Regions from separate parts of the Robertmurraya sp. GLU-23 genome, predicted to be linked through region 1. Evidence: riboswitches for the same ligand, from Rfam matches in the RefSeq annotation. Region 1 holds a riboswitch; each other region holds the start of a gene.

Region 1 (11,032 bases):
CAAGACAAAGGGACCCAATACCTGCTAGCATTGTTATTGAAGATACGAACGTAGTTGTTGTAGTTTTGCTTTTCCAAAGTGATCCTCTAAGGTTCTTACTGCACTTTCCACTACAAACTGCCTCTTTTGGCTAGGCTGCAAAAGCTCCTCTAAGATGAAATCGAGCAGCTCGATATATTTCACAGAGTCAGTCATATGCACGCTCTCTTTTTTTAGACTCATAATTTCAAGTGTAAGTTGTTCTTGATAAGATTTATCTTTCTTATGACAAGTTGGAGACCAATCATCCAACAGTTCCGGTGGAAGAAGTTGCTCACCGGTTTCCCCTACATTCTTCATTAGTGCCAAAAGTCGATTAACACTATATCTTACTACCCGTTCAGGATTGCTCTTTAAGCTATTCGCCATTCTCTCATACTTAAGGTTATGGTGGAAAATAGCGGTAAACATTATGGCAGCATCAAGAAGATAGGGTTTCATGCTCTCGCCAAAAATTTCATGAAAGCGTTCGTATACCCAACGTAACATTCGCAACTGAAAATCACTAATAAACTTTTTTAACTCAGAATCATTTAAAAATAGCACTTCTTCATATAAAGGTATAAGATTACTTGCTCGATTGGTCTTCACTTGCAATTCCATTTGCTTAATGAACACTTCGATATCTGACGGGTCTTTTCCGATTAAAAGTTCGTTTCTTTCATGCTCAAACTTTTTTTGGATCACTCGAAAAATGGCCATGAGTAGCTCGTTTTTTGAAGAAAAGTAATTATAAAAGGTTCCTTTAGATATACTACTAAAATCTAATATGTCTTGAATGGAAGTTGCTTGAAATCCCTTTTCTACAAAAAGCTGGTGGGCTGTATTAATAACGTGTTGCTTCCGATCATTCATTGTATCACCCGAATTAGTATTTGGACTCACTGTATAAAAGTATAGTAACTTATTTTTCTGAAGGTTACAAACCCATTATTTAGCTGTGTTTTTTCATTGCAATTTTTATACTCAGGGTATAATATATGTAAAGTGTATAACAGAAGTACATTTTATTGGACTTATAGTATAGGAGGAACATACATGGCTGAAAAACAAGATAAACGGCCGCCATACGGGATTATTGGAGTTCTGTTAATTGGGGCTTTCATCACGTTTTTAAATAACACCTTATTAAATATTGCTTTGCCATCCATCATGAAGGATTTAGAGGTAGAAGCTGCCACAGTTCAATGGTTAACTACAGGCTTTATGCTAGTTAACGGGATATTAATTCCGGCTACTGCCTTCTTAATACAGAAATATTCTGTTCGAAATTTATTTTTAGTCGCCATGAGTTTATTTACGATCGGTACTTTAGTTGCTGGTGTGGCTCACGAATTTCCGATTCTTTTAGCTGGACGTATGCTTCAAGCATCAGGATCTGCCATTATGATGCCATTGCTTATGAACGTCATGCTCGTTAGCTTTCCAATTGAAAAAAGAGGAACAGCGATGGGGGTTTTTGGCTTAATCATCATGTTTGCCCCTGCCATTGGTCCAACTTTATCAGGGTGGATTATTGAACACTATGATTGGAGAATGCTTTTCCACTTTATTACCCCTATTTCAGTAATAGTGGTATTAATCGGATTCTTCCTATTAAAAGATAAGAAAGAAAAGAGTAATCTTCGTTTAGACTTTTTCTCATTAGTATTATCAAGTATTGGTTTTGGTGGGATTCTTTACGGCTTTAGTTCGGCAGGAAGCAAGGGGTGGGATAGCCCGCATGTGTATCTGGCTATTGCAGTCGGTTTCATTTCGCTAGTAACTTTTATTTTAAAACAAATAAAGCAAGACAATCCGTTGTTAAACTTTAAAGTGTTTAAATACCCCATGTTTGCCTTGTCATCTTCTATATCCATGGTAACAAACATGGCATTATTCTCAGGAATGATCCTTATTCCCATTTATGTTCAAACGATTCGTGGAATTTCTCCACTAGACGCAGGGTTAATGCTCCTACCAGGTGCCATCGCCATGGCGATTATGTCTCCTATTACCGGGAGACTGTTTGATAAATTTGGTGGGCGAGTATTGGCGCTAATTGGTTTAGGAATCACGGTAATCACCACGTATGAGTTTAGTCAGTTAACGGTAGACTTAAGCTATACGCACTTAGTCATCCTTTACACAGTTCGAATGGTTGGGATGTCATTTGTTATGATGCCTGTTTCAACAAACGGATTAAATCAACTTCCGACGCGTTTCTATCCACATGGTACGGCAATGAACAATACGTTAAACCAAGTGGCTGGGGCAATCGGCACCGCATTACTAGTTACGGTTATGTCCAATCGTACAGAAACACACGCCAAAGAATTGGCTGACGAAGCGATGAAGACAGCAGCTGGTCAAGGAGCAGGAGCCGCACAGCCAACTGCTGAAATGATCGCTCAAATGAAAGAGCAGATTATGATGAAGGCGATGCTCGAAGGAATTAATGATGCATTCCTTGTAGCTACAGGGATTTCAATTGTCGCCTTCATCCTTGCATTCTTTATCAAACGCGCCACACAAGCAGAGGATCCAATCGAAGGAAAAGAAGTGTCAAAGGTTGTACCGGCAAAGCTAGCTGAAAATTAATGCTCGTATCTGAAGGGACCCTCGAAATTGAGGGTCTTTTTATAGCAAGTAAAGTGTTAGAATCGCAAATAAATTTTTCGAAGCGCAAATAAAATCCCGGAATCGCAAATAAATTTTTCGAAGCGCAAATAAAATCCCGGAATCGCAAATAAATTTTTCGAATCGCAAATAAAATCTCAGAATCGCAAATAAATTTTTCGTATCGCAAATAAAATCCAAAACTACTAATAGAAATCTACTAATCCTCCTAAAAAAGCACCAAAATCCATTCAGAAATGCCCTTTCATCCCTTAGTTTCCACTCATTTATTGCAAAAAGAATCGAAACAGTGCGGAAAAAATCAATCTCTTCAAATCCATTCCGAGATTCCGCCTGCCCCTAAAGTCAACAACAATATTTTACCAAAATTAAGATTTTATACTTGCGTATCTACTAAACTACCGTTACTATTAAGTTTGTATTAAATCTAGATATGGATATACATAAGTAAAAATTCAACTATATATTGTGTTGTTGCCTTAAGATAAGATGCCGTACGGCTTAATAGGGAATCTGGTGAAAGACCAGAACTGCCCCCGCAACTGTAAATGCTGACAAAATGAACAAGCCACTGTGAAGATTGCTTACGAGATGTAGGTGCCTAAATGGGAAGGGTTCAAAGTAGAGTGAAGCATAAGTCAGGAGACCTATCTTACTTAAGATGTTTCAACTTCTTCGGGGATTTGGGAAGATGAAACGATGGCGACAGAAGACAAAAAGTATTTTTGCCTGTTTGTCTTTTGCTGAAATCGTTTCATCCGCTCAAGGAACCACTTGAGCGGATTTTTATTTTCAGGAGGGACGATCATGACAGTAGTAGATGTACATGAAGATTATAAATCGGTGTTAAGAGCGATTGAAGAGTGTTCTTCAACTTATCAATTAGACGCCACTGAGATGACAAAAATGGTAAATGAATTAGAGGCAGCAAAAAAAGAAGTGAGCCAACAAGCTTTATTTTATTCTTTAAATAAAATCGCGATGGACCAGCCAGATTGGACATTTGTTGCCGCGCGCATATACTTAACCGAATTATACAAGAAAGCTTCGCAAAATCGAAACTACGATTCATCACATACATATGGGAACTTTTACAATTTGCTAGAAACGTTAACAGAGAAAGGGATCTACTCTCCTAAACTGCTGCAAATGTATACAGAGGAAGAAATTAAAGAATTAGCGGACACAATCAGTCCTGAACGAGATAAGCTTTTCAACTATATTGGTCTGTTTTTGTTTGCTGATCGTTACCTTGCAAGAGATCATGATAGAAATGTATATGAGTTACCGCAAGAAAGATTCATGGTTATTGCGATGACCATTATGATGAACGAATCGAAAACCAAAAGACTAGAGTTAGTAAAAGAAGCCTACTGGGCCCTTAGTCATTTATATATGACGGTAGCCACACCAACATTATCAAATGCAGGCAAGAACTTTGGTCAGCTGTCCTCTTGTTTTATCGACACAGTGGATGATTCGCTTGACGGCATTTATTTGAACAATTGGGATATTGCTCGCTTAAGTAAAGAAGGCGGTGGCATCGGGATTTATTACGGAAAGGTTCGTGCGCTAGGTTCCGATATCAAGAGGTTTAAAGGAATGTCCTCTGGAGTCGTACCTTGGATCCGCTTGATTAATGATACAGCCGTAAGTGTTGATCAATTAGGTCAAAGACAAGGGGCGGTTGCCATTTACTTAGATATATTCCATAAAGACGTGATGAATGGCTTTCTTGAACTAAAGACCAATAATGGGGATGAGAGAAGAAAGGCTCATGACATTTTCACAGGAGTTACCATCCCTGATTTATTTATGGAAAAACTTCAAGAGAAAGATGAAAACGGCAGAAGTATTGGAGAATGGCATACATTCTGTCCGCACCAAGTGAAGCAGCTGATGGGCTGGAAGGATGAGAGCGGGAACCCGCTTGGGCTTGAGGATTTTTATGATGAAAAAGATCGAAAGTATTTTACAGAAAAATACGAAGAAGCGGTGAATCAACCACTCTTACCAAGAAAAACCTACCGTGCGATGGATATTATGGCCCGAATAATGGTTGCTCAGTTAGAAACAGGTACACCTTACATGTTCTATCGAGATGAGGTGAATCGTCAAAATCCAAACAAGCGTGCAGAAGGAAGAACCTCTATCTACTGCAGTAATTTATGTACAGAAATCGCCCAAAACATGTCGAGTACAACGATTGTAAAAGAATACAAGGACGAAGATGGCAATCTAATAATTGTAAGAAAGCCGGGAGAATTTGTTGTATGTAATCTTTCCTCAATCAATCTCGCAAAGGCTTATGGTTCCAATGAGCTGGAACGATTAATAGCGATTCAAGTGCGGATGCTAGACAATGTTATCGATCTGAATACCATTCCAGTTGGACAAGCCGAGTTAACGAATCAAAAATATCGAGCGGTCGGCTTAGGGACGTTCGGGTGGCATCATCTGTTGGCCTTACAATCGATCCATTGGGAATCAGAAGAAGCGGTCCAGTTTGCTGATGAACTATACGAAAATATTGCGTATTACACGATTCGAGCATCTATGGAGCTTGCCAAGGAAAAAGGTGCCTTCAGTCAATTTGAGACGTCTGAATGGGCTACTGGAAGATACTTCGAGCGGAGAAATTACACGTCCGACCGTTGGAGTGAGTTAAAAGAACAAGTAAAGGCAAACGGTATTCGTAATGGCTGGCTGATGGCGATTGCTCCAAATTCGTCGACTGCAAAAATTGGTGGCTCAACTGACGGAATTGATCCGTTGTACGCAGTGGAATATGCGGAGGAAAAGAAGAACTTTAAGTTCAAGGTAACCGCACCTGACTTGAACCATCGCACATACACGTACTACCGAAGAGCAAGGCATGAGTTAGACCAAGTGTGGAGTATTCGTCAAAACGCAGCACGTCAGCGTCATATTGATCAGTCTATCAGTTTTAACTTGTATGTGAGACACGATATAAAAGCAAAAGACTTGCTCCATTTACACGTAGAAGCTTGGAAGCAAGGGTTAAAAACGACGTATTACGTAAGAAGTACTTCGCAGTCAGAGATTGAAGAATGTGAAGCTTGCCATAGCTAAGCTTGAAAGGAGAAGGGACCATGTCAATCAATGCCCCATTAAATAAAATCAAACTGTTGAACCCAACCTATCCTAATCGTTCAACAGGTATTATTAACGGACAATCTTCTGGTCTATTAAACTGGAATGATATCGCCTACCCACAAATGTATGATCTGTATCAAACATTGCTGTCTAATTTTTGGAAGGCACAAGAAATCAATATGCAAGATGATATTAAACAATGGGATTCATTATCTTCGCACGAAAAGGATATCTTTTTACGGGTCAATACGCAGCTTGCCTCCCTGGATAGCCTTCAAACGCCAACGATGAGTCAAGTGCTAGACTATGTGTCCGATTCAAGCTTCAAGGCAATCTTTGCGGTCATTGCTCAACAGGAGGCTGTTCACAACGAATCGTACTCGTATATATTAAGTTCATTGGTTCCTGTTAGTGAACAAAATGCGCGGTTCAATCAGGCAAAGGATGATCCGATTGTTCAAAAAAGAAATCAGCTTATCTTGGATGCATATGAAAAATTCCGTTCACATCCATCAGCTCAAAACCTCTATGAACTAGCCATTAACTCAATTATTTTAGAAGGAATCTATTTCTATGCGGGATTTGCCTTTTTCTATAATCTAGCACGTCAGCAAAAAATGCTTAAAACTAGTACGATGATTAGCTATATTCAAAGAGATGAGATGCAGCATGCGTATTTCATTTCTCAGTTTGTTCGTATTATGTTAACGGAAAATCCAGAGCTAAATAATGAGGCAAACATTCAATATGCGTATGATCGCATCAAAGAAGCGGTGGATCTTGAGAAGGAATGGGCAGGAGAAATATTAGCGGAGATCAACGGAATTGACCTAGAAGAGTTCGGACAATATGTGGAGTATTTGGCCAATAAAAGACTTCGACAATTGGGTCTGGATCATCTTTATGGTGACCGTGACAACGTGATGCCATGGATTCAAGTGTTTAGTGACGAAATGATCAATGACACCAAATCAGACTTTTTTGAACAGAAATCCCGAACCTATACAAAGGTGACGCAGTCCAATGGCTTTGACGAATTATAAGGGGAAAATAGCGATTGTTTATTCATCTGTCACGGGGAATACGGAAGAACTTGTTCGTATGGTAGCAGGCTGCTTTCAAACGCGATCTGTATCTACTGACTTGTTTCTAGTAGAAGATTTTCTCCTCGCTAACATTCACGACTATGATGGATTGGTCATTGGAACCTATACGTGGGGAAATGGAGAGATCCCAGTAGAAATGATGCCTGTGTATCAGGAAATAGAACTGCAAAATGTTCGGGAACTTGCCACGGCTGTGGTTGGAACAGGCGATTCCTTTTATCCTTCTTTTTGTGGAGCGGTGGATGAATTTAAGGATATGCTCTATGTGCAGACCTCCTTAGTGGCCACCTTAAAGATAGAATTACAGCCACAACTTAAGGATTATAGAAAATGTGAAAAATTAGCGGAGTTATTAATAGAAAGAATTCAAAGTCAAACTTATAGTACAGTGTAAAAAGGATTTTTAAATGTTTACTAGATGGACAATTTGGGTATAAAGGAAGGTCTCTTTCATTTATGGCTCAATAACAGATAGGTAGAGGGACTGCATTTGCGGAGGCAGTTCCTTCTTTGTGTGTTTTTTTATAGACAAATGCGAATACAATTATTTACTATTATATGTATATACCTATGGATAAGAATGAAAGTTTTGTTTGAAAATACCATTCTTTGTTAAGATAAAGAGTGAGGGTAATCGGGATTTCTTTATCGATCATATACAATCTTCCTACTCTTTTAGAATGCTTAAAAGAACTCAATCAGTTAGACTATAATCCTGAAATTATTGTAGGAGGGAGAATCACATCCTTGTATCAATTATATAGTTATTGTCCAAGTAACGTTGTCGTGATAGAGGGTTTATACCATCTACGTTCGTGGCTTAAAGAGAACAAGATATGTGAAAGAGTATATGAATATCATTGAAAAATCCTTCCAAACCTTCCCGTTTCCATTTTTTGTGGTGGATCAAGATTTTACTATTATAGGAGTTTCAGAAGAGACGCAACTCCAATTTCCTAATGCAAGGAGCTTTCTTGAACTTGTTGATTTAGGAAGTAGGAAGAAAGCGGAACGATTCTTAAAACCAGTATTCGCAAAAACAAAGGTAGAACTGAATTTAGTCAGGAAGGATTTCAATCTTACTTTATTCGATGTGTATACCCAGTGGGAAGATGAAAATCGTTTATATGTGTTTTGTATAGAAAAACAGGAAAGTATTCAGCAAATACAAACCATCATTCGAAAGTTAGAAACTCAACTAGAGAGCGAAAATCTTACGTGGCTTGAGAAACAAGAACAGCTTGAAGCCACCTTAAAAAGGATGGAGCAAGTGGTTATGAAGCATGATAACCTTTCAAGCCTTGGGAATATAGCTTCTATTATAGCCGGAGATTTGAAAAAACCATTAGTAAGTATTCGGGGTTTCCTTCAATTGCTAAAGCCTTATCTAATAGAGACCGGTAAAGACCATTATGCCGATATTGCACTTGAAGAAGTAGATTATGCAAATAATTTAATCTATGAATATGTTAGTTCTACTCGACCAACAGCTCCTAATAAACAGCAAGTAAATATACAAAAGGTATTAATGGAAGTAATTCAAACTTCTCAAAAAGAAGCCTTGAAAATAAATTGTGAAATTAAGTATGTGAAGGAACAAATACTCCCTGTTCAGGAACTAGATCAAAAGCAAATGAAACAAGTAGTGCTAAATTTGATTCGAAATGCGATGGATGCGGTCCAGGCTAGTAAAAACAGAGGGAAAGGGAGCATTATTCTAAGAACAAAACTTAATGAAAATACCATTGAGATCTCTGTAAAAGATAATGGTTCAGGTATGGAAGAGGAAACGATAAAAAGAATTTTCACTCCTTTTTTCACCACAAAAGAAAGAGGAGCAGGAATCGGGCTATCAGTATGTCAAAAAATAGTAGAAAATCATGGTGGAATGATTGAGGTGTCGAGTAAACCTGGGGAAGGTACAACCTTCATTGTTGCTCTACCTTTATTATAAATGACTTACGTAAGGGAGAAGAAACAATCTAATAGTATTTACGCTGCATGATTAAAAAATCGTAACTATTACATTCTTTCGGATTGCAGCAAGTTTATGGAAAAAGGGGTATAGTAAGTTTTGAAAATATCAGACAAAGAGTTGATGGATGCTTATGCTGCAGCATTGAAGTTGGCTTTAGATCATGAATTTATACAGTTGTTAGAGGAAGAGATAGACAAAAGAAATTTAAGACATTTAGTAGAGAACTATTTCATTGAGCAGTGATTGACCTTTGGCCAGATACTATTAGATAGATAAGAAATCTTTAGGAGCAGGTTTGGCAGGTTAAAATAATGAGAAGTAAGGGCGATCCTATATATTTGCAGGAGCAAACCTTTAAGGGAATCCGCTAATTTTCGTTCATAGGGGATAGGGAATTGACAGAAACTTACTTGGAATTACATGCGATGGATAAAGAACTATTGTTTGAGGCATTTACCCATGCGCCATTAGGAATGGTATTGATGGGAATAAATGGGAAGATCGTGAAAACAAACTCGTCCTTTTGTCGTTTTACGGGATATTCAAATGAAGAAATGGTTCAATTAGGGCTAAGGTATTTATTATATGAAGAAGACTATGTAACGATAGATTCAAATTATCGAAAGTTACTAGCTGGGGAGAAAGATTCTTTTCAATTAGAAAAGCGGTTTGTACATAAGAATGGTGAAGTAATTTGGGGTTCAATCAGTGCCCATAAGGTGAGTACGTCTCAAGCAGATTATATTATTGGCCAAGTGGTCGATATCACATCTAGTAAACAGATGGAACCAGAAATGGAAAGGCTTAAATCCCAGTTAAATTCTTTTATGGATCATCATTTAGATCCAATTTTGATTTTCGATGAAAAAGGGATTTTAACAAAAGCAAATTCGGCGTTTGAAGAGGAGTTTGGTTGGAATCTTCAGGAATTAATCGGGGTTAAAATGCAAGATGTGAGATTTTTAGCAGATGAAGAAGAGAAGTTAAAGGAAAAGGTCCTTCGTGGAGAATGTGTGGAAGGGTACGAAACATCTTTAAAGAAGAAAAATGGAATGGCGATGGATGTAATGCTCACAAGCTTTCCGATTAAAGACCATCAGGGAATCAAAAACGGAATCGCTGTTAGTTTTCGTGATCTAACAGACCGGAAACAAGCAGAAGAACTAATGATTCAGTCGGAAAAACTGTCTATTGCCGGACAATTGTCAGCAGCTATTGCACATGAAATTCGAAATCCTATCACGGCTATCAAAGGCTTTTTAAAGCTCTTGCAAAACTCCAATGAAAAACAGCTATATTATGAAATTGTAGAATCAGAAATAGCCCGAATTGAACTGATATTAAGTGAATTATTATCACTTGCCAAGCCACAAAAAAACAATTTTAAAGAGACCGATTTACGCTTAACCTTAAAGCAATGTATTTCACTGTTAGATGCAGAAGCGAATTTGAAAAGTGTTCAGGTAGATTTTAAGCACCAGAGTCATCTACCAAAAATTCATTGCGATGAGAACCAAATAAAGCAAGTGTTCATTAATTTTATGAAAAATTCTTTTGATGCCATGCCTGACGGAGGCAATTTACATATTGAAATGGAAAATTGTATGCTCACTTCTAGTATAACCATTCGTTTCAAAGATACTGGCTGTGGAATACCGAAAGAAGTTTTATCCAAGATCGGTCAGCCCTTTTATACAACGAAAGAAACGGGAACGGGCTTAGGGTTTATGGTGAGTAAAAATATTATTGAAGGCCATAGTGGCACTGTACATATCTCAAGTGAAGTAAATGTAGGAACAACCATTGAAGTCGTTTTACCAAGCTTAAATAACATACAATAACCTCATCCAAAGGTGGATGAGGTTATTATTTTTATCCAATATAAGCGATGATTCCTTCGTTGTCGTCTAAATGTAGCTTGATAGGAGCATAGGGATCTCTTCCTAAATACTCATCGATCCAGAGGCGTAACGCTTCAATTAAATTTGCAGTGATAAGCACTTGTTTTCGATCATCTACAAACACTTCAGCAGAAAAGCCGTAATCATCGTCATACATAAGCTCTACTTCGACTGCTTCAGGGTTTATTTGCTTTTTTTTAGCGATATAAACACAAATAGCATTAATAATCTCTTGTTCAGAAATAATTAACTTCTCCATGGGTTTGTGTTCT
Region 2 (11,032 bases), on a different contig from region 1:
ATGCATTCCTGCTGTTTTCATTACTTCAGCTGTTGGTTTTGATTTATTAATTAACTCTTCGTTCACAAGCGAATCCGCATATAAAACCACATCGGCCTCTTGTAAGAGCTTTAATCCCTTCACTGTAATTAAATCGGGATCTCCTGGTCCGGCACCAATAATGTACAACTTCATTTTCTCACCACCATTAAGGTTAAGTATTCAAGCTCAGCACCATCAAGCTCGGCTGCGTTCCAAATAATTTCCTCATCAGACGTAACTTTCGTAACAACAGAAGCTTTATGTAATAGATCCAAATCGCGAAGTACGTGTAACATGACATCGATGACCTTTGCGACTTTAATAAAAATGACACAATCATTTTCTTGAATCACTTTTTTCATGGTTTCATAGTCATCTCTAGCGGGTACGATGGCAATATGGTCGTCACCATCAGCTAGGGCAATTCCTAGTCGGGATGCGGCACCGTTAAACGATGAAATACCAGGCACCACTTCAATCGGTACTTCTGGGTGTCGCTCCTGCATGAGACGCATCATATGGATGAATGTACTATATAGAAGGGGATCCCCTTCTGTTACGAAGGCAACATCCTTTCCTTCCTGAACCTTTTCCCATACTAGTTCAACTGTTTCCGACCACTTTTTATCTAAAATTTCTGGATCCTTGGTCATGGGGAATACAAGCCCGAGCATTTCTTTTTCATCTGGTTGGAAATAGACATCAATGATCTTATGTGCGTAGCTTTTGCTTCCTCTTTGTTTTTTCGGGTATGCAATAACTGGGGACTCTTTTAAACGACGAAAGGCTTTTACCGTAATTAGCTCGGGATCTCCTGGGCCAACTCCTAATCCGTACAATGTTCCTAGCATGTTTGTTCTTCCTCTCTTTTGGCAGTAATGATATAAATGGGATTTAACGCATCGAAGCGTGTTAGCTGTAAAATAGGCTTGCTTCTTGAAATTTGCGCTAGTATGACTTCTGTAGTGAAACCATTCTTTTTAAAAGCAGCCATGGCTTCGGCTAAGTTTTCAATTGTTACTGCGTTTAAAACGATTCGACCGTTTTGATTCAGCCTTTCACAGCAAATTCTTAGGATTTCCTCCATCCCACCTGCTGTTCCCCCTATAAAGACAGCATCTGGTGAGGGAAACTGATCCAATTGATCAGGAGCTTTTCCATGTACGACCGTCGCATCGACACGAAATTTCGCTAAATTTTGTCTGCAGTTTTCTAAGTCCGCTTCATTTTTTTCAATGGCAAAAATTTGACCTTCACGAGCGATTCTACCTGCTTCAATGGCAACCGATCCGGTACAGGTCCCAATGTCCCACACAATACTATTTGTTTTTAACTGTAGAGCACTAACACTTAACACCCGGACTTCTTTTTTTGTAATCAGACCTTTATCCGGCTTTCTTTGTATAAATTCTTGATCATCAATTCCAACGGACCATGATGGTCCCATGTTCATTTTTTTCAATATCACAACATTTAGAGGAGAAAACTCTACATCTTTTACATCTTGGAGCTGATACCAGCCAACTCTTTCATCTTCCCCTCCTAAATTTTCTCCAACAAAAACCTCGTATTCGGTCATTCCAAAAGACAGGAGATATTCGGCTATCTTATTTGGGGAATTTTCCGCATCCGTTAGAATGGCAACCTTTGATTTTCCATCAATCCGTTGGGCCAAGCCTTTCATCGTTCTCCCATGGACACTCTCCAAATGAGCATCCTGCCAGCGTTCTCCCATTTTTGCAAAGGCTAATTGAATGGAGCTTAAGTAAGGATAAATTTTTAAATCAAGCTTTCTAGAAAGATAGCTTCCAATTCCAAAAAATAAGGGATCTCCAGAGGCTAAAATGACTACCTTCTTAGTTTCGATCTGTAATCTTTCCACTAAGTGTGAAAGGCCGCCTTCAATGGGAAGTGTTTCACCTTGATAGTCAGAAAAATAAGCCAACTGCCGATTTCCCCCTACTAATAGCTCACTTTCATAAATCCACTCTTCGTATATCGGAAGAAGACTTTTCTTCCCGTCATCACCAATTCCAATCATTTTAATAGGTTTCATCCTTGTCGCACCGCCTTTCCTAATAAGTCTCCTTTTAATGTGTAAATGGTCGTATCTACTTCCAAATCACCATTCACTTCCTTTAATGCTTCCTCACAGCATGAGCTACAAAGTAAGTCGAAAAATTGATGATAACCCGATTCTGACATCATATCCCCGACCTGTGAAGCTGTATTAGCACCCTTGATTTCACTCACAAGTTCTTCGTGTGCGCCGGCTTGTTCCGCCACTTTAGCAAGAAACCCGAAATCGATGGGAGCACTTTTTGAGTGAACCATCATAACTCCTTGAGCCACTTTGGAAAACTTGCCCATCATTCCAACCATCGAAACCTTTTTTGCCCCTTGCTTTTTGCATTGTTTTAACGAAAATCCGACGAAGTCACCCATTTCAACGAATGCTTCTTCTGGTAACTCGGGATACTGCTTCATTGCGTACTTTTCACTCCGACCACCAGTCGTGATAACAATTTGTTCGCAACCACTCGCGCGTGCCACACTAATGGCTTGGACGATACTTGCTTTATAAGCAGATGTAGAAAAGGGAACGACAATTCCTCTCGTTCCTAAAATCGAAATCCCGCCAAGAATACCTAATCGGCCATTTAAGGTTTTTTTTGCAATTTCTTCGCCAGCGGGTACGGAAATAACGATTTTAATTCCTTTTGTCACTCCGTAAGCCTGTAACACTTCCTCAGCTACACCGAGGATCATTTTTCGAGGGACGGGATTGATGGCTGCTTCACCAACCGGGACAGGCAGACCAGGTTTCGTTACCCTTCCAACTCCAACCCCTCCATCAAGTGCGATTCCTGGTTCATTTGACCAAATAACGGTAGAGATGATTTGTGCTTCATGGGTGGCATCCGGGTCATCACCGCCATCCTTAATCACAGTGGCTTCCCCAACGGTGGGGGATGCTTGGCAGCACTCAATGGCGAAGGTGACAAAGCGGCCAACAGGAAGAAAGATGGTTGATTCAGTTTGGTCTTCCCCGGTGATTAATGCAATGAGTGCCGCTTTCGTTGCAGCTGTGGCACAAGCTCCCGTTGTGTAGCCTTCCCTTAGCTTTTTCTCCTCTTTTGCTTGCTCGGCCATTGTTTATACCTGTTCGGCTAAAATAGAAATGGCATTTAAGGCAGCAACAGTTACCGTACTACCACCCTTTCTGCCTATGTTCGTAATAAACGGTACATCTAGTTTTGCGAGCTCTTCCTTTGATTCAGCAGCGGATACGAATCCAACTGGCAACCCGATGATAAGTCCTGGCTTTGCGTCTTCTTCTTTAATCAGGCGAATCAGTTCTAATAAAGCGGTTGGTGCATTTCCGATGGCAAAGATTCCACCTTCAGCTTCTTTAATTGCTTTTCTCGTAGCAATAATGGCTCTAGTTGTGTTTAACCGTTTGGCTTCTTTCATCACGTCTGGGTCAGAAATGTATACATTTACTTCTCCACCGAATTTCTCAATTCTGGTTTTGTTTACCCCTGATTGCACCATTTGAACGTCAGCCACAACTCTTTTTCCACTGCGAATGGCTTGAATGCCAGCCTCCATGGCTTTTGGGTGAAATAAGAGACTTTTTCCAAGTTCAAAATCAGCTGAAGCGTGAATCACTCGTTGGACTACGCGGTATTGTTCTGGAGTATAATTATGCTCTCCTACTTCATCATCAATCATTTGAAAGCTAATACCTTCAATTTCTTCTGGTTGAACGGTTAATGGTTTAAATTCTGTTTTAAAGTCCATGAAATCTGGCTCCTTTTTTTAATAAATTTAAAATGGGTGAGAACTCTGAAAAGCTGACGCCGTAGTCCATTTTAGGTCTAGCGATCATGATAATCTCGATGCCTAACTCTTCTGCTGCCTCTACTTTTTCATCGACCGAGCCCACCTTGCCACTTTCTTTTGTAATCATGACGGTGACTCCGTATTGCTTATAAAGCGCTTGGTCAAATTCTTTAGTGAAGGGTCCTTGGATGGCGATAATGTTTTTTTGCGGAAACCCAAGCTGCTCGCATTTCTCCATATTATCTAAACGAGGGAGCATTCGGGCTACAAGACGAATATCTGGTTTGTCCAGTAATTCCTCTGTAAACACTTTTAATGTCTTGCTTCCGGTCGTCAACATAACGACACCTTGTTTGGTCGCGGCTAGTTTCGCTGCTTCCTTGTAGGTTGAAACAACTGTTAACTTTTCGTAATCAAACGATTGTGACTCTCGTTCGTAACGTATATAAGGAAGCCCTAGTTGTTTCGCCGCTTCGATGGCATTTTTTGAAGCTTCCTCAGCAAATGGATGGCTCGCATCGACTACTACGTTAGCTCTGTTTTTTTGAATAAGGCTGATCATTTCATCAGCAGGCAGTCGACCAACATAGACGGGAATTTTCGCCTTAATCATTTCCGTTGCCGCATTTTCTGTTACTACTGTTGTGAGGAGTTGATGACCTTCATTTTTAATTTCGAGCGCAAGCGCTCTTGCATCGCTTGTTCCTGCTAACAAAAAAATCACTTGGTATTTCCCGCCTTTACCTCATCGTGATGGTGGTGATGATGCTCATGGTCATGGTCGTGATGGTGATGATGACCGATAAATTCCATTGCATTTAAACGGTATTGGCATGTATCACAGTTCATTTTCACATCACCTTGAAGTGCTTCTTCTGCCCGGTCCATTAAAATGGTCTGTAATTTAGGATGGAATCCAAAATATCCAGCGAGTTGGAATTCAATGTCTGGGTAACTTTGTTGAAACTCATTAACTAGCTCTTCTAGTCGTTTAATTAAGATGCCCGTGAAAAGAAAATATGGCAAAATCACTACTTTCTTTGCACCAAGCTTGATACATCGTTCGATTCCTGCATTCACTAGAGGATCAGTAACCCCCATAAAAGCTGGTTCAACGACCTGATACTTCGTTTTTTCCCATAGCAATCTCCCAATCTTGTATAAATCACTATTCGCATCCGGGTCACTTCCACCTCGACCTAGGAGGAGGATGGCTGTATCGTCAGAAGGCGAGTCGAGGTCTTCTCCTGCCTCTATTAATCTTGTTTGTAAAATGTTAAGAGCCTCTTCATGAATTCCGATCGGTCTCCCGTATGTAAACGAAACATGATGATATTTTTCCTTTGCTTCGTCAATCGCACCAGGGATGTGAATTTTGGAGTGACCAGCTTGAAGGAGCATAATTGGGATCACCGCGATATCTGTTGCACCTTTTTCTACACATAAGTCGATGCCCTGTCCAACGGTTGGTCTCTCGAACTCTAGGAAACATGTTTCAACGAGGATGGACTCATCTACACTTGGTCTTAAGTTCTGAATAAATTCCCGGATTTGATCATTGCCTTCGTGGTCTCTGCTTCCATGTCCAACGAAAAGAATCGCTTTCATGTTTTTCCTCCTTAAATGGTATGTTTTAGGCCTTTTTATGGATGGTTTTTATTTCCTTAATCTCCACAAGGGGCGGGCTCTATTTTTAATGATGGTGATACGTCTTGAAATTCAAAGTCACACACGTTCTTCACACGCTTAAAGAATTTATGGAAACGCTCATTCGGATGACCTTTTTCCTTGTACTCTTGAACAATTCTCTCAACTAGTTCAACGATTTCGTCCGCAGCAATCCCTTCTGCGACAATTTGTCCAGAGTGTGCGTTTCTCCCGATGGTTTTTCCACCTAAAAATAAATCAAAGGCGCCTTTTCTAAATACAATCCCAATATCTTCACGTACTGCACCAAAGCACGCCATTCCGCACCCGTTAAAACCGATCTTCAGTTCTTTTGGTAGCTCCATTCCACCAAGTTTTGCTTGTAACGACTCAGCATAAGGAATGCTATCTTTCTTTTCTCCTTCACAAAAATCGCAGGCCTTCAGTGTTAGCACATCGCCAACAGGGGCAAGAAGAAAACCTACCTCTTCAAGCTCCCTTACGACATGTTCGGGGTTAGAGGTTGGAACTTGAAGCTTAATATGATGGTCCTGGGTATACTCCATGCATCCATCATCACCAACGATCTCAGCTAGTGTGATCATTTGCTTCGAGGTAAATTTTTTGTTCGCAACACCCGGACTAACCGACACTTCAAAGATTGATTGAATGGGGTGTTGGATGAATTCTTTTGGTTGATTTCTTTCTCCTAAAATCAGCTGTAATGCTTCATCCGCCATTTCTCTTGAGGAAGTATCGGCCACCTCCTGCTCTAACGCCCATGGCTCAGCTTCTTTTTTCAATCGTTGATGAGGTTTCAATGGTTGTTCCTTTTGACTCAATGTATACTTTCGTTGATAACCTCTTGGGGTAATCATCAAATCGTCGTAAAAGAAGGTTGACGAGTTTCCGATCAGCACGGTTGATAACATGCCAATCTCATGATTCAGCATGTCTTTTAATGTGGTTCGCGTAATACTTTGCCGTTCACGATAGGCACTTTTTACAAGTCCAACCGGTGTCTCTGGAGAACGGTATTTTAATAATATCCGTTGGGCCTCAGCAATTTGTCTTGTTCTTCTCCCACTCATTGGGTTATACAAGGCAATCACAAAATCGGCTTGTGCGGCTGCTTCTATTCGTTGTTCAATCAAGCTCCAAGGAGTCAGGTGGTCACTCAAACTGATGGTGCATGCATCATGCATGACCGGGGCTCCCAATAGGGAAGCACATGAGTTGATAGCAGAGATTCCTGGGATTACTTCAACCTCAACACCTGTGTCCTTTTTCCATTCTTTTTCCACCAACACTTCGTACACAAGGCCAGCCATTCCGTAAACACCCGCATCTCCACTAGAGATCACGGCCACTTTTTTCCCGAGCTCTGCTTGTCTCACTGCCTCTTGTGCTCGACTTACTTCTTCTGTCATTCCAGTGCTGATGATTTCTTGTCCGTCGAGTAACCCTTCAATCAGTTCCACATATGTTTTGTAACCGATGATCATATCGCTTTCTTGAAGAGCTTTTTTTGCTCGGTCCGTTATATGCTCCTCGCTTCCTGGCCCAAACCCAATGACTAATAGCTTTCCTTTCAATTACGCTCCTCCTTTCACTAATTCCACCATCATAAAAATTCCGAGTACTAAGCTATAGGCTCCTGTTACCGAACCTAATAATATAAACAACTTGTCTTTCACTCTAGCTTTCATAAATCCCCATGAAAGACAAAACGTAATTCCGATTGTAGCGATGAGTAGACCAATAACAAATAGAGTCAGTTGAATAAGGGCAACGGTTATATTATCAAGCCCCATTGCATTAGAAATTATCGCGATCTGAGTCGGACTTTCCACACCAATGCCGTGAAGAATGCCAATAATAAACGCACCAATGCCACCAAGTTTCGTAGGTGAAAGTTGATTGGTTTTTGTTCCCGATTTCACCTTAGTAGCCATGTTATGGAAAAACTCAACAACAATTCTGAGTCGACTTTTATACTCGTATTCTTTCTTTTGTTTAAAAATGGACCAAATAATAAACATTCCAAGCAAAATAAGGGTGAAGCTAACGAGCATTTCTAGTACTTTCTTAGTTGCATCCGGAAGTTGTAAACCAATATAAATAAATAGCACTCCAATAACCATCACAATCATGCCGTGTCCAATGGCATACATCACACCAAGAGTAAGCTGTTTCTTCTTTCGCTGCTCACTTCCAACCATGTCGGCAATTGCTGCTACATGATCTCCGTCGATTCCATGCCTCATGCCAATAAACACAGCAAGCAGAGCAAACATGATAAATTCCATAGGTCATACCTCTTCTTTCACATTTTTCGAGATTCCCTCAATACTATCTGAGTTTTCAGGTGCTACGATGCCTTCCTGGTCGTATGTATAAATAACAGATTCTTCTAGTATCTTTCCTTGAGCGAGATGACTCCGTACGATTTCTCGTCCCGTGTCCTCTGTAAGTGCCTTATACCAGATGCCTTCTGGATAAACGATGGTGACACAAGCATCCTTGCATCTACCATTGCATCTCGTTCTTGTTGTATGAATCTTGTCGTCCAACTCCAACTGCTTAATTTCATCACGAATCGCTTGCGTTACTTCTTCTCCCCCTTTTCTCATGCAACTACTTCCATTGCAAATCAAGATGTGATGCTTTGTCCCCTTTAAATTCCATGTTGTCATGTTTTCCACTCCCTTACATTTTTTGTAATAAAAAAGCACCCCTACAAATAGAGGTGCATAAGAACATACGGAATGTAGATCTTTCTACACATCTACCTATAGTCCCGTAGGTATGTGACACACTTTATAGGCAGGTCTCCTGGCTCTGGTTCCTTGCTTTTGTTACGTCTTCCCGATTTTACTCAGTGACTATTTGTAACAAAGCTCCCCAATACAGTGGCGGGTACCGCGACGGCTTTTCACCGTGCTTCCCTTTTAAGCAAAAGTTTTTTCTTTTGCACCTATCAAGTAAACTATGAAGTTATCAACCCAATGAATGATTTCCATAAAAAAATCCGCTCAAAGGGAATGAGCGGATGAAACGAAAGCACGAAAAGACAAATAGAATAACAGAGTCTATTCTCACCATCGAAACACCTTCTCTATTCCCGGAGAAACTGAAACGTTTAAAAGTAAGACAGGTTTCCTGACTTGTGCTTCTTCCTACTTTAAGACCTTCCCATATCCATACGAATCAGGTATGCACACAGTGGATTTCTTATTTCGTCCACACATACAGTTGCGGGTACAGCTCTGGATTTTAACCAGATTCCCTATTAAGCCATCTTGGCATCTTAACTTTCTGGAAAACTATTCAATTAAGCTAGATTCTATATTAGATGAAACGTTCTTATTTTTCAACTACTAATATCACAAACATGACAGATTTACTACTGTAACCAATTTTACAAGAATGCCCACCATTAGATGTTTAAAAAAGAAAAGACACTACCCTATTTGGATAGCGTCTATATATTATATTGAGATTTTACTAGGTTCTTCGATAGATGGTTTTACAACGGAAGCCTTTCGTACCAAAAGTAAATATGATAGAAAAGCTAAAAAGCTAGCACCAAAGATAATGGAGCCCATCGGTATGGCAGAATTCTCACCTGCAATCCCTACAAGTGGTGAAGAGATAGAGCCTAGGATAAATGGTAATAATCCTAATAAGGCCGATGCACTACCAGCAATATGGCCTTGTGACTCCATAGCAAGAGAAAACGATGTGGTTCCAATAATCCCGATCGATGCAACGAGGAAGAAGATAGGAATAACAACCATAATTAATGGAGCCTTTAGTAATAACGCCACAAGAAGAATGGCACCTGATACATTTGAAATGGTCAGACCTATGACTAAAAATGTCTTTTCCGATACCACGTCTACGAACTTCCCTACTGCCTGGCTTCCAAGAATCAAGCCAATTCCGTTCAATCCGAATAATAAACTAAATACTTGAGGAGAAACACCATATATATTTTGATAAACAAACGGTGTACCAGATACATAAGCAAAGATCCCAGCAACAATAAATCCTTGTGTGAAGGCATATCCCGTAAACTGACGATCTTTTAATAAAGTTCCAAAGTTTCTAAATGTTTGCCCAATATTACTTGGTACACGCTTCTCCGCTGGTAGTGATTCTTCCAGCTTGGAAATGACCGTGAAAAATAAAACTAGACCGACAACACTTAAAACGACAAACACTCCCGTCCAATTTGTAAAGGCTAGAATTGCACCACCTGCAACAGGAGCGATAATAGGACCTAGATTACTTACTAATGTTAATAACGCAAAAAACTTCGTTAATTCTCTACCGTTAAACTTATCCCGAACGACGGCTCTAGAAATAACGATACCACCTGCTGCTGAAAATCCTTGCAAGAAACGTGCAGCAATAAAGAAATAAATATTTGGGGCAAATGCACAAATAGCAGAGGCAATTAAATACATAATAAGGAATATTAATAATGGTTTTTTTCGTCCCTGCACATCACTCATTGGGCCGATAATTAATTGCCCTAATCCTAAACCTAACAAACAAGAAGTTAAACTAATTTGTACGAAAGATGCCGTTGTACCTAACTCTTCTACAATAGTCGGAAAAGAAGGCAAATACATATCGATGGTAAACGGACCTAAGATTGCCAGAGACCCTAGAAGCAATGCCAGCTGTATACGCTTTGTACCTGTTAAATTGTTCAAGTTCCTCTCGCCTTTCTTTTTAATATGAAGATTCATAATTTCCTAAGTTTGTAACTTAACCATTTTATAACATTGCCTTGCTAAAGTAAATTGTTTCGGTCATTGAAATATATAATAAATTTTATTAAGTTTTTGTATGCGGTCACAGCAGATGACACGGCTTTAAAAATTGACGAAGCCGATAGAAAAAGATTAAAATTTGATTAAAGTCTCAAATTCAGAGTATTTTCATAATTCGCTAAAGAGGGTTGATAAATATGCAGGATGAACAGCTTACTAATAAAGAGTTTAATAAAGATGGATCTTTCAAAAGACAAGGTAATCAATTTTCAACTCCTTTTGGAGACGGTCCCGGAGAGTTACCGATTGAGCCTGGTCGCTACCGCTTGTTATGGTCTCAAGCTTGTCCTTGGGCACATCGCTCTGTTATTGTTCGCCGTTTGCTAGGGTTAGAGGATGTGATCAGTTTAGGAACAGTGAGTCCAATTCGTCCCCACCTCCCCCACGTCGATTGGGAGTTTTCTCTAGATAAGGACGGGGTAGATCCGAAACTTGGTATACGGTACATTAGTGAAATCTATAAAAAAACCGATCCGGAGTATTCTGGCCGCCCAACCGTTCCCGTTATGGTGGATGTAAAAGAGCTTAAAGCCGTTAACAATGATTATTTTAAACTAACAAATTATTTGGAAACCGTGTGGGCTCCCTTTCATAAAGAAAATGCTCCTATTCTGTACCCTGAGCATCTACAAAATGAGATTGATGATTTAAACACAATCATTTTTAACGATATA
Region 3 (11,032 bases), on a different contig from region 1:
ATTTTCATCTCTCGTTCTTTTTATAAAACCCTTCGTCCATAATCGAGTAATAATGGCAGTGATCGCACTCTTTTTCACAGAAAAAACGTCAGCAAGCTCTGACGATGTACAAGAATGATTTTGATAAATGTAACGCAACATATAATGCTGCTCACTTGTTAGGTCACAATCAAGCTGCTCCTTAACAAGTGCTTCCCCTATCTTATTAACGGAAAAAGATAGAGAAATATATTTATTTACCACTTCTTTAATATGCTGGTCTGGCACCCTATCACCTCTAAAAATAGTTTCATCATTTAATTGTTCAACTGTTTAACTATCTACTCAAATATCATAATGGAGACATATATTTGTGTCAATGAATAAAAAAAACGAACCAATAAAATTGGCTCGTTACTTTTGTAAGCTATGATGAATGACTTCTAGTGTTCGTTTGAGGTCAGTTACTTCTACTTGTCCTGGTGCTGATGCTTTCTTTAACGCTCCGAATGTCACGCTTGATCCAAATACTTCACCAGATAGGCGACTAATGGCGCCTTGCCCCGCCATAGACATGGTGATAATCGGAGTATCTGGATGCTTTTCTTGCATTTCAACAGTCGCTTCCAACAGTGCTAGCACATCTCTAGCAGAGGTCGGCATCACTGCTATTTTGGGAATATCTCCACCTAGCTTCTTACCGCGCTCAAGAATTCCCACCATTTTATCCTTAGATGGTGTAGAGGCAAAATTATGGCTAGAAAGGATCCCTAATCGACCATTCTCATGAATGATGGAGAGAATCTGACTAATATCCTCATCTCGATGACGTAGCTCAATATCTACTAAATCTACCAAACCTGACTTTGTTACCGCTTCATTCAAGTCGAAATAATAGGAAGGATGAATTTCCTTTTCCCCACCCTCTTCTAGGCTTCGAAATGTAAAAACAAGAGGAAGCTCTTTCAAACGCTGATAGATAGTTGATAGTGTAGTCATCACCTTACTGAGGTCTTCACTATCATTGAAAAAGTCTACCCGCCATTCAACCATATCGACAAAATCCTTATTTAATTGAATAAGATCTGCCTCTGCTAAAAGGTCTGCCTCTGTTCTCCCTGTCATAGGTACACAAATCTTCGGTGTTCCTACGCCAATACGAATATTTTTTACCGTAATAAAATTCCCCAAGCAACGATCCCTCCATTCTTTCCCTCTACTTTATCCTACAACTGCTCTTCATGACCACAAAAAAATAGGATACTCCCCAAAAAAGAGTACCCTTTTTCCGTCATGCAGTTCCCTGCTCTTGCATTCCTTACCCCATTGCCATAGCTAGCGCTTCAGTGTGGTTTTCTTCAAACCATTGGATCTTCTCCCTCAATTGAACAACCTCTCCCACTAGAATGATAGAAGGGTGAGATATTTGGTACTTACTCACTATCTCTTCAATTGTTTCCAACGTACCTGTCACGGTTCTTTGAACAGAGGTTGTCCCCCAATGAATGACTGCGACCGGTGTTGTTGCCTTTTTCCCATGAGATATTAGGTTCTCACAAATATTAGAAAGATTGTTTACACCCATATAAAAAGCAATCGTATCAATCCCTTTAGCGAGAGCCTCCCAATTTAAAAATTCACTTCCCTTTTCCACTCGCCCATGTGCCGTTACCATAGCAAATGAGGTGGCATAATCTCGGTGGGTGACAGGAATACCTGCATAAGCGGAAGCTGCGATTCCGGCTGTTACTCCTGGGACCACCTCAAAAGGAATCCCATGTTTGGCTAAAAACTCTGCTTCCTCTCCTCCACGACCAAATACAAATGGATCTCCGCCCTTCAACCTGGTTACAATTTTCCCTTTCATCGCCTGATCCACAAGTAGTTGATTGATTTCATCTTGAATCAAATGGTGCTTACCCGGTCTTTTCCCACTGTAAATTAGTTCACAGTCTTCTTTTGCATGTTTCAGTAATTCTTTATTCACTAACCGATCATAGGAAATAACATCAGCATTCTGAATGCATTCTAGCCCATACAAAGTTAGTAATTTCGGGTCACCAGGACCTGCTCCAACAAGATAGACCTTTCCTTTTTTCATCGAGTTCCCTCCATCGCTGTTTGAATGTCTGCATGGATCTTCTTTTCGTAATACTCGCGCATCTTTTCTTCTATAAATGATAGATTGATATGTTCTTTTACATGGTCAGCCAGCTGGTCGTACGCTTCCTCACGTTGGGAGCGAAAGGAAGGTCGGTCATGTTTTTCTTCTAGCCCCTTAACTTTCCGAATTTGATTTATAATAGCTGAACGATACGAGTCATTATCAAAGATTCCGTGAAAGTACGTTCCTATAATTTGTTGATTTTCACTTATCACTCCATCTGTGCTTGTACCATGAGTAATTAATGGTGTACACGGCTTTAGAAACGTCGTAACTCCCATATGAATCTCGTATCCTTCCACATTATGAGTTTGCTCATTTATTTGAATGGTCCCTTCTGATAGGGTGGTCGTTTTCTCAGATGTGATGGTTGTATAGATTGGCAATAGGTTTAAACCGTCTTCGATTGATACCTTGGATTCAATACCCTCTGGATCCTCGACCGTTGTTCCAAGCATTTGGTAGCCTCCACATATTCCATACACCATCGTTTTCCCATTTTTCGAAAGCCTCTGAATTTCTTCATACAATCCCGATTGCTTAAGAAACATCAAATCCTCAATGGTATTTTTACTGCCAGGCAAGATAAGCAGATCAGGGTCTTGAAGCTTTTCCTTGCTACAGACCAAGCGTACATGGCAGTCTTCTTCGGATAAGAATGGGTCAATATCTGTGAAATTTGATATTTTAGGAAATTGAATCACTGCAATATCTATTTCTTTCGCTGAATTTCTTTCTGTGCTGTATTGCTTTAAGGCAACGGAGTCCTCTGCATCCACCTTCACGTTCGTATAGGGAACGACTCCTAGAACAGGCACGCCAGTATACTCGGTAAACCAATCAAGACCTGGTTCGAGTAAGCTTACATCTCCCCGGAACTTATTGATAATCACCCCTATCACTCGGTCCCGATCACTCGCTTCAATTAACTGCAGAGTTCCGACCAAGCTCGCAAACACTCCGCCACGCTCAATGTCACCTACTAAGATAACAGGTGATTCCGTCAAATTCGCGACCCTCATATTTACTAATTCACGGTCATTTAGATTGATTTCAGCTGGACTTCCCGCTCCCTCAATCACAATTCGCTCAAACTGTTGATCAAGTTGCTCGTACGCCTCTTTAATTAAAGTTAGCCCTTGTTGGAAAAAATCTTGCCGATAAGCTCCCGCTTGCATATTTTTATACGGCTTCCCATGAACAACGATCTGTGCCTCATAGTCCCTAGATGGTTTGATTAAAATTGGATTCATATCCGTAGTCGCTATGGTTCGTGCGGCTTCGGCCTGAACTCCTTGAGCTCTCCCAATCTCCTTACCATCCAACGTAATATAAGAGTTTAACGCCATATTTTGAGATTTAAATGGTGCTGTTTTATAGCCCATATCCGAAAAAATTCGGCAAAGAGCTGTTGATATCACACTTTTTCCTGCATCTGAATGTGTTCCTTGAACCATAATGGATTGTGCTCTACGCATAGATGTACCCCCTACATCATGAAATAAAAAGTATTCTTCCATTTACAACGATTCTTCCATTTTCCTTCAATTGAGTACAGCAAGCTGTAAGAATATCTTCCATATTCCATTCACTCGTCGATAAAAACGGCACCAGGATTCCCTTATAAAAAAATCCAGGTGCCTATAAATTTCTCACAAATATGATTAATATACGGATACTAGTGAGAGATGTTCTATACTCGCCTCAACCAGGAGCTTTCTTTCCCCTTTATCCAGCCGTATCAAGGTTAAACTTGTTCCCTCACAGATGGGAGCAGACCAGAATTTATTTAGTGAATGTTTTTTCACGATAGATAAAAATGCCATGATGGTTACTCCGTGAGTGACAACTAGCACTCTTCCGTCACCGTCCATTCTTTCTATTTCTTGAAGAAAGTCTTCCACTCTTGTAATCACATCTGTAAAGGCTTCTCCTCCATCGTTGTAATAACGCTCTGGAGCATTCCAATAATGATCATACTCCAACGGAAACTCACGATGAATTTCATCATCCGTTTTTCCCTGCCATTTCCCTAGATGAATTTCCATTAGGCGCGGATCTGTTGTCACATTTGTTTCATATGGTCGGACAAGCTTCGTGGTGGTATACGCTCTTCCACTGGGTGAACAAATTACCTTATCAAAAGGCGTATCAGCTAAGTAGTCTCTTAATCGTTTAGCATCCTCCACTCCTTTTTTTGTAAGGGAGGAGTCCAAGCTGCCCTGCATTCGCTTTTGTACATTCCAAGTGGTTTGTCCATGCCTAGCAATATATAAATCAACCATTTTGGTCACTCCCTACTCGATTTAAAAAGTTACTTCATGATAATAATGTCCTGAGAGTTCCTTCACCATATGCCCTTTCTCAGCTGGAAATGCGATCAGGAAGCAGGTAGATGGTCCAGATGTTTTTTCTAAATTGATCACACTCTTCACTTCATTTTTTAAAAAATTTCGGTTTGAAAAGAGACGATTCATTTCATAAAGTATTCCTTTTGAGCCAACAGGCAATAAGACAGCGTCTTCTAGTTCTGAGAGCTCCTTCACTAATCGTAATGGAGCTATTTCGGTTTCCTGCTCTATTACTTCATTTCCAACAAGAGGAAGACCAATAACTGCCACTTTCGTATCCTCTAGAAAGGGAGTTGCGCTCAAGGGAGCATGACTTGTTCTTTTTCCTAATACCGTTAACCCAACGGCAGATTGGACAAGTGAAAAGTTACTTTCAGTGCTTCCATTGATCGGAATGCCTGGTAATTCAAACTCAAGTAGACCTCTTGTTATTCCCTTTACGAGTTCTTCCCACGCTCCCTCTCCACAGAAATTTTGAAGGATCACTGCTTCGGGAATAGCTCCCGCCGAGTAGCATTCCATCGCTGCCACACGGAAGGTATAATAACCAACAATATCGTAAGGAACTTTTACCGCATCGAGCTTTTTTAATCCGATCGCCCCGCTATTATCAGAAGCTACCACAAGGGTTTCTTTTCCCATTTTAAGCAATTGGACATCTCTCATTTTTGAAATTTCCCCGCTACGGCTGGTTTCATTATGCTAGCTAACCGAGGCGCAACGATCACAGCTAAAACGGTATTAAGAATAGATGCAATCAGTAATGATGGAACCATACTTACATAGAATGCTTTTGAAATTAAATAGATAAATGGCAGTGGTGCTGCAAAGGTATTTCCTAGCACGAATAAGATAGAAGCAGTCCACTTGCTTCCTTTATGATAAAAATACGCAAATACCCATGCTAACAAGGCCATTTCGATAGCAATTAAAAAATGCATCGGCCCAAGAGGCATTCCTCCAATTAACGCAGAGACCATATGTCCTAATCCACCGACGATTGCACCCGGAATTCCACCTAGAAGCGCGGCAGCCACTATTGCTGGAAACGAATCAAGCGCGACACTTCCAATGATTGCTGGAATTTTTATCGCACCTCCTACAACGGTTAAAGCTATAAATACAGCCATCCATGTTACTTTTGTCACCTTCATTTTTCTTCCTCCTTTTGGATTATAATCACTTTACACGTTGACCAATTCCGTACCAGATGTGATCCACTCGATCACATAATTGGACCGTATCCTGAAACGTCCATCCCGCATCATCGCGCCATTTTCGATCCATTTTTTCAACAGGGACAATTCCTCTTGTAATATCTGAACCAATGATAACGACCTTTCTCTTCCAACCATCCTTTTCCCAACAATCCCATTTCTGCATTGTTTCTTTCCATATGTTTCTTACTGTATCCGATTCATGCTGAAGCGATAGTTCCCTAATCCAATACTCGATTCCTTCGACCACCACTAAGGACGCGGCAAAATCTTCGCTAAGCCAGTCGTAATACGAGCAATCATAAGCCTTTATCCAACTTTCTAGCGGATACTGACACATGTCGTAATGGCTACGTACCCAATCGGCCTTTCCGTTACATGCTCCACCCATCACGAAGTGCAACCTCATCACCCTCCTTTTTCATATAAATCGGAACTCCTGCTTCAACTAGAACCGCTTCCTTTGCCATTGAAACGACCTGTTGGTTTAGCCTGCCAAGGAGCTTTGCGTACACAAGAACAAGGTCACTAGAGTAAATCGGTTCATTCAAGATTTCATTACTAACGACGATGAGGGTATGACAATTTTTCTGTATCGAAAGGATCCCCTCTATGATCGATTTCTTGATTTCTTCATGAAAAGACGGGTCCATCAGTCTCTCCTCGGTTTGGAACAAACGATTGTTTAATAGATTCGTAAGGCAATCAAAGAGCACAATATCATTCGGCTGAAAAAAAGTGGAGAGGTTATGTAAAAAGTAGGGCTCCTCCCATGTTGTCCATTGTTGCTCCCCTTCATTTCTTTGTACTTGATGTCTATGAATTCGGTCCTTCATTTCCGCATCAAAGGCAACTCCAGAAGCAATATAATGGAGATTTCCTTTAGTATTCTTTGTTAGCTCCATGGCTGTTTTCTCAGCAAAACTGCTTTTTCCACTTCTAACACCACCACTGATAAAAATCAGCTGTCCAGCTTCCGCCATTCCTTCATCACCTCTAATAACCTTTCATGCTCGGTCGGCCCCTTAATTGCCAGTCGCAGGCATTTTCCGTCTAGTCCAGGAAAATTCATTGTATGCCGTGGAATTATCCCCTTTTTCATTAAAAAAAGGAAAAAGGGAAATTGATCGCGGATTTTGTCATCTTTTAATAAATAAAAGTTTACGTATGAAGGGGAGTAAAAAAACTCATTTTCACGATAAAAAGACATAAGCCTTTCCCGTTCATTTTTTATTAGATGAATGGTTTGTTTTACATAGTCTTCTTCTGACAAACACCATTCCCCCACCTTCATGGCTATCGCATTAACACTCCAGTGCGGTTTATTAGACCTAAGCTTTGAAAGCATTGCTTCATTTGCAATGATGTACCCAAGTCGTATCCCTGGAATGCTGAACATTTTTGTCATCGAACGAAGAATGATCATGTTCTCGCAGGATTGAAGGCAGGAAACGGTTGATTCGTACTCTGACACAAAGTCGTAAAAGGCTTCATCGACAATAAGCATGGTTTCATATTTAGCACATTCACGGGCAAGAATCTCAATCGTTAGTTTCGGAAAAAACATTCCCGTTGGATTGTTTGGATTGCACAGAAATACAGCGTCTACTTCACGTAAGTTCACTAGTAATTCATCTAAACGTAATTCCCAGCTGTCAACATCCATCAGGTGATAGCGTACTTCACATTGATTCACTCGGCATGCTTCTTCGTATTCGGAAAAGGCTGGTTGTACGATAAGCGCTTTTTTACCAGAGAGCAGTCGTCCGACCAAAGAAATAAGCTCCGCCCCTCCGTTCCCCACTAAGATTTGCTCTTTTCTTACGCTTTCTTTCTTTGCAAGCAAACCTGTGAGCCTTTCTGCCGTTGGATCGGGATAATCAGATACAAGCGAGTACAGCTCATTCCACCTGTCTTTTACTATGGCTGGTGGGCCGAGCGGGTTAATATTGGCACTAAAATCAATCACTGATTCAGGCATGTCAAGATGAAGTGCTTTATATAAAAATTGTGGATTAGATCCGTGCGTAGGCCACTTCAACGATCATCCCTCCAATCCATAATAAAAGTAAAAATGTGAGTACTGTTCGAGTTAAAATACCATTGGTTTGTAAAATATGCTCTCCAGTAACAGGAAAATAGGGTTCTCCCATTTTGGCTCGATCGGAGCGAATGCCTTTGTAAAAGTTGATGCCTCCAAGCTGAATCCCAAGTAAGGCAGCTACGGCTGCTTCTCCCCATCCACTGTTTGGACTCGGATGTTTTTTGGCATCACGGAGAACAATTTTAGCTGACTCTTTAACAGTCGATTGAACTGGCTTATTACTGAACAACATGCAGATAGAGGTTAGGCGACTTGGAATCAGATTTAACCAATCATCAAGCTTTGCCGATGCCCAGCCAAACTCCATATATTTTTCATTTTTATAACCAACCATGGAATCACAAGTATTCACTGCCCGGTATAACATCGCAAAGGGCGCCCCACCGAGTAACGCCCAAAAAAGTGGAGCTGTTACTCCGTCACTTGTGTTTTCTGCGACCGTTTCAATTGTCGCGCGAACCACACCCTGTTCATCAAGTTGATCCGTGTCACGACCAACGATATACGATAGCTTGTGACGAGCTTCCACTAGATCTCCCTTTTTTAACGGACCATACACCGTCATCGCTGCTTCCTTTAAGCTTTTTTGTGCAATCGTCGTCCAAATGATCACCGCTTCAACCATAATTCCGACCATAAAATGAACTTGATAAGCTAACATCGTAATTAGGATCGTAATCCCCACGACGAGCAAGAGAAGCGTAACTACCATAGCGATTCCGTTCCATTTTTTCCGCGTTCCTTTATTCCACTTTTTCTCGAGCTTATAAATCAGTGTTCCGATCCACTTCACCGGATGTGGCCAATCGATGGGATCACCGAGAAGTAAATCAATAAAATAAGCAATCGTCATTGCGAATAAATGTTGAAGAAACATGATAAACCCTCCTTCATAAATATTTAACAAGTTGGACAGTTTCCACCCGAAGAAAGCCTTAGTTGCGTAGCAACACCAGCTTACGGAGGATGAAACTGGCCCACTTTTGCATAAAAAAACATCTCCACATAGAAATGGAGATGTTGGAATAAGCTTCTTCCTTATGTAAGAAACCGACCACACCACCTATCCTCGTAGGTACACGGTGTCAAGAGATAGTCAGGTTTCCTGGCTCATGGTCATTGCTTTCTGTACCTTCCCATGCATTTCTTTATTGCACAGTGGTTTTTACAGTATGCTCCCATATACAGTGGCGGGACCGCGTTGGACTTTCACCAACTTCCCTAGACTTCTAAAAAAGAAGTACGCCTATTCTTGCACAATATATATTTTTCATATTCTAATACTAATCTTGTAAACAGGGAATGACAAGGTAATCTATTACATTAATTTAATTGTTGTAACAAATGAATAAAAAGCCAGTGTATGATAGAAATTTCTTTCTACCATACTCTGACTTTTCTATCCTTTTTGCTTGGCAATAACGACGAGTCGCTGCTTGCTTGAGTACCTTGGGTGACAGGTGATGAGCGTAACAAGTGACTCGTCCGGTGTTGCAGAAAGAACACTAAGATCGGAGGGTTCAATGATTTTTTGTTCGATCACCTCATACTCAAACTGAATAGATGAGGAGGTGATTGAAAATGTATCCCCTTCTTTTAGCTTATCAAGCTCACTAAAGAACTCTCCAGTGACAAACGAGCGATGTCCAAGGATTACACTGTTTTCCCCCTCTACCCCAACTCGTCCCGTTCCTTCTAGATGAGTGACAGCAACCCGGAGATTATCCTTTGTTGCCCCTTCTAGTACGGGAATATCGAGTGAAAGCTTTGGAATAACGAGCCTCATGTCGTTCAACACACTCTTTTGATTAGTTACAACACCAGAAGGCAAAAGTGCCTCCGCTGTGTCGATTGTTTCGGAAAGTATCTTTTTCTCAAGATAGAACTGGTATCCATGCTGCAAACCTACGTAAGCTAAAACAAATACCCCTGATGCTAACAGTACATTTCCGATCCATTTTCTCAACTTTTATACCTTCCTTCTTCCTCTGACCACTAGTCCAAGAACAACGAATGCCGTTCCTAACATTAGAAGTGTCCATGTTGTAAAAGGAGAACCTGTTTTTGGCAACACCTTGATTGGCAAGTTCGTCACTGGTGTAGCTTCCTCTTTAACAGGTGTCTCTTTCTGAATTGGAGCCTCTGCAACAGGGTTGCTTTCCTCAGTAGTAGGCTTCTCAACAGCAGGTGGTTCTTCTATCGTTTCAGTCAGTTTAGAGAACATATTCATATTGTATTCAACAATCGTCTGTCCAACATGGATAATTCCATTTGTGATATAACTGTCTTCACCAGGAAGTGCTTCAACGGTTCTACCTTCAATTCGGCTATCATAAACCGGATAACCATCCTTTTTAGCGATGATGTAATAATCACCGTCAGCAAAAACCATCCACGCGTATTGGCCATCACTTGTTGTGTATTGATTGTTACGGTTTTGGTTCGGTGCAAAATCCTCTAATATTGGTAAATTAACAAGTGTATGTGGTTCTCTTCCATATTTTCTGTTCGTTTCCGTATCAGCCCAGTAAAGTTGCATGTCGACACCTTCAATTGGCTCTAACGTATCTGGGTCACGAACAATTCCGTATGGATCAATTAAGGTCGACTCAATGGATGCAACCCCATCTTCAGGGATCGTTACAGTCATTTTTTGACCTGCAAGAATCACATCATTTCCATCCTTGTCTTTCACTATTACAGTAACTGCAAAAGTGTATGAATTTCCTTTTTCTCCACCTGTGATGATGTACTGTCCTGTAGGAGTAATGTCTATATTTACACCGTCAACTGGTTGTACGGTAAATCTTGCACCCGGTACCATCGAAGTGATACTTTCTGGTTTACCGGTTTCTTTATTTTCCATAAAGAGCTGCCCGATAACCGTGTGGTCTGATTTAAGTTGTTCACCTGTACCAGAAGTTTCTCCTACGTTTGCATCCTGTGTGAATGTTACAGGAACTTCCACTCCTTCAACCGTCATCGTTGTAGTAATTTGTAGCTTGTAATTCCAGTTTCCTTTCGGTACGACAATATCGTACTCACCGTTGACATTTGTTTTTACCACTGTCTCAAAGTCAACAACACCATCTTTATTAAAATCTTCCTTGATTGTAATCGTTGCATTAGGTACTGGTTTTTTTGTAACAGAATCTATAACTTGGCCTGATACTCTTGCTGGAACAAAGGTAATATTCACCGACTTTGAATCCACTAA

What was found. Region 1 has a riboswitch for cobalamin ahead of ACVBAX_RS14225 (ribonucleoside-diphosphate reductase subunit alpha). Riboswitches for the same ligand answer to the same signal wherever they lie in the genome.
Region 2: it holds a riboswitch for cobalamin, as region 1 does, so the genes downstream of both, ACVBAX_RS09485 ((2Fe-2S) ferredoxin domain-containing protein) here and ACVBAX_RS14225 (ribonucleoside-diphosphate reductase subunit alpha) in region 1, are expected to answer to the same signal.
Region 3: it holds a riboswitch for cobalamin, as region 1 does, so the genes downstream of both, cbiB (adenosylcobinamide-phosphate synthase CbiB) here and ACVBAX_RS14225 (ribonucleoside-diphosphate reductase subunit alpha) in region 1, are expected to answer to the same signal.

Annotation. Positions count from the first base shown of each region.
Region 1 is NZ_JBRKCV010000008.1:59,365-70,396, reverse strand. Features, by position in the region: gene ACVBAX_RS14235 (TetR/AcrR family transcriptional regulator) at 34-894, opposite strand; gene ACVBAX_RS14230 (DHA2 family efflux MFS transporter permease subunit) at 1,078-2,619, shown strand; cobalamin riboswitch at 3,129-3,326, shown strand; gene ACVBAX_RS14225 (ribonucleoside-diphosphate reductase subunit alpha) at 3,466-5,751, shown strand; gene ACVBAX_RS14220 (ribonucleotide-diphosphate reductase subunit beta) at 5,772-6,818, shown strand; gene ACVBAX_RS14215 (flavodoxin domain-containing protein) at 6,799-7,275, shown strand; gene ACVBAX_RS14210 (two-component system sensor histidine kinase NtrB) at 7,720-8,835, shown strand; gene sda (sporulation histidine kinase inhibitor Sda) at 8,956-9,102, shown strand; gene ACVBAX_RS14200 (PAS domain S-box protein) at 9,255-10,700, shown strand; gene ACVBAX_RS14195 (YxcD family protein) at 10,732-11,019, opposite strand; gene ACVBAX_RS14190 (hypothetical protein) at 11,007-11,032, opposite strand, start outside.
Region 2 is NZ_JBRKCV010000004.1:73,357-84,388, reverse strand. Features, by position in the region: gene cobM (precorrin-4 C(11)-methyltransferase) at 1-174, opposite strand, end outside; gene cobI (precorrin-2 C(20)-methyltransferase) at 171-872, opposite strand; gene cbiE (precorrin-6y C5,15-methyltransferase (decarboxylating) subunit CbiE) at 866-2,077, opposite strand; gene ACVBAX_RS09515 (cobalt-precorrin-5B (C(1))-methyltransferase) at 2,074-3,174, opposite strand; gene ACVBAX_RS09510 (precorrin-8X methylmutase) at 3,178-3,825, opposite strand; gene cobK (precorrin-6A reductase) at 3,815-4,591, opposite strand; gene ACVBAX_RS09500 (sirohydrochlorin chelatase) at 4,588-5,475, opposite strand; gene cobJ (precorrin-3B C(17)-methyltransferase) at 5,532-7,109, opposite strand; gene ACVBAX_RS09490 (HoxN/HupN/NixA family nickel/cobalt transporter) at 7,110-7,823, opposite strand; gene ACVBAX_RS09485 ((2Fe-2S) ferredoxin domain-containing protein) at 7,827-8,210, opposite strand; cobalamin riboswitch at 8,323-8,510, opposite strand; cobalamin riboswitch at 8,650-8,842, opposite strand; gene ACVBAX_RS09480 (multidrug effflux MFS transporter) at 9,006-10,238, opposite strand; gene ACVBAX_RS09475 (glutathione S-transferase family protein) at 10,496-11,032, shown strand, end outside.
Region 3 is NZ_JBRKCV010000013.1:81,662-92,693, forward strand. Features, by position in the region: gene ACVBAX_RS18395 (MarR family winged helix-turn-helix transcriptional regulator) at 1-267, opposite strand, end outside; gene aroD (type I 3-dehydroquinate dehydratase) at 394-1,170, opposite strand; gene cobA (uroporphyrinogen-III C-methyltransferase) at 1,298-2,080, opposite strand; gene ACVBAX_RS18410 (cobyric acid synthase) at 2,077-3,621, opposite strand; gene ACVBAX_RS18415 (histidine phosphatase family protein) at 3,808-4,428, opposite strand; gene ACVBAX_RS18420 (ATP-binding protein) at 4,450-5,160, opposite strand; gene ACVBAX_RS18425 (ECF transporter S component) at 5,157-5,648, opposite strand; gene ACVBAX_RS18430 (bifunctional adenosylcobinamide kinase/adenosylcobinamide-phosphate guanylyltransferase) at 5,674-6,105, opposite strand; gene ACVBAX_RS18435 (bifunctional adenosylcobinamide kinase/adenosylcobinamide-phosphate guanylyltransferase) at 6,086-6,694, opposite strand; gene cobD (threonine-phosphate decarboxylase CobD) at 6,673-7,752, opposite strand; gene cbiB (adenosylcobinamide-phosphate synthase CbiB) at 7,727-8,692, opposite strand; cobalamin riboswitch at 8,894-9,080, opposite strand; gene ACVBAX_RS18450 (class D sortase) at 9,215-9,781, opposite strand; gene ACVBAX_RS18455 (Ig-like domain-containing protein) at 9,785-11,032, opposite strand, start outside.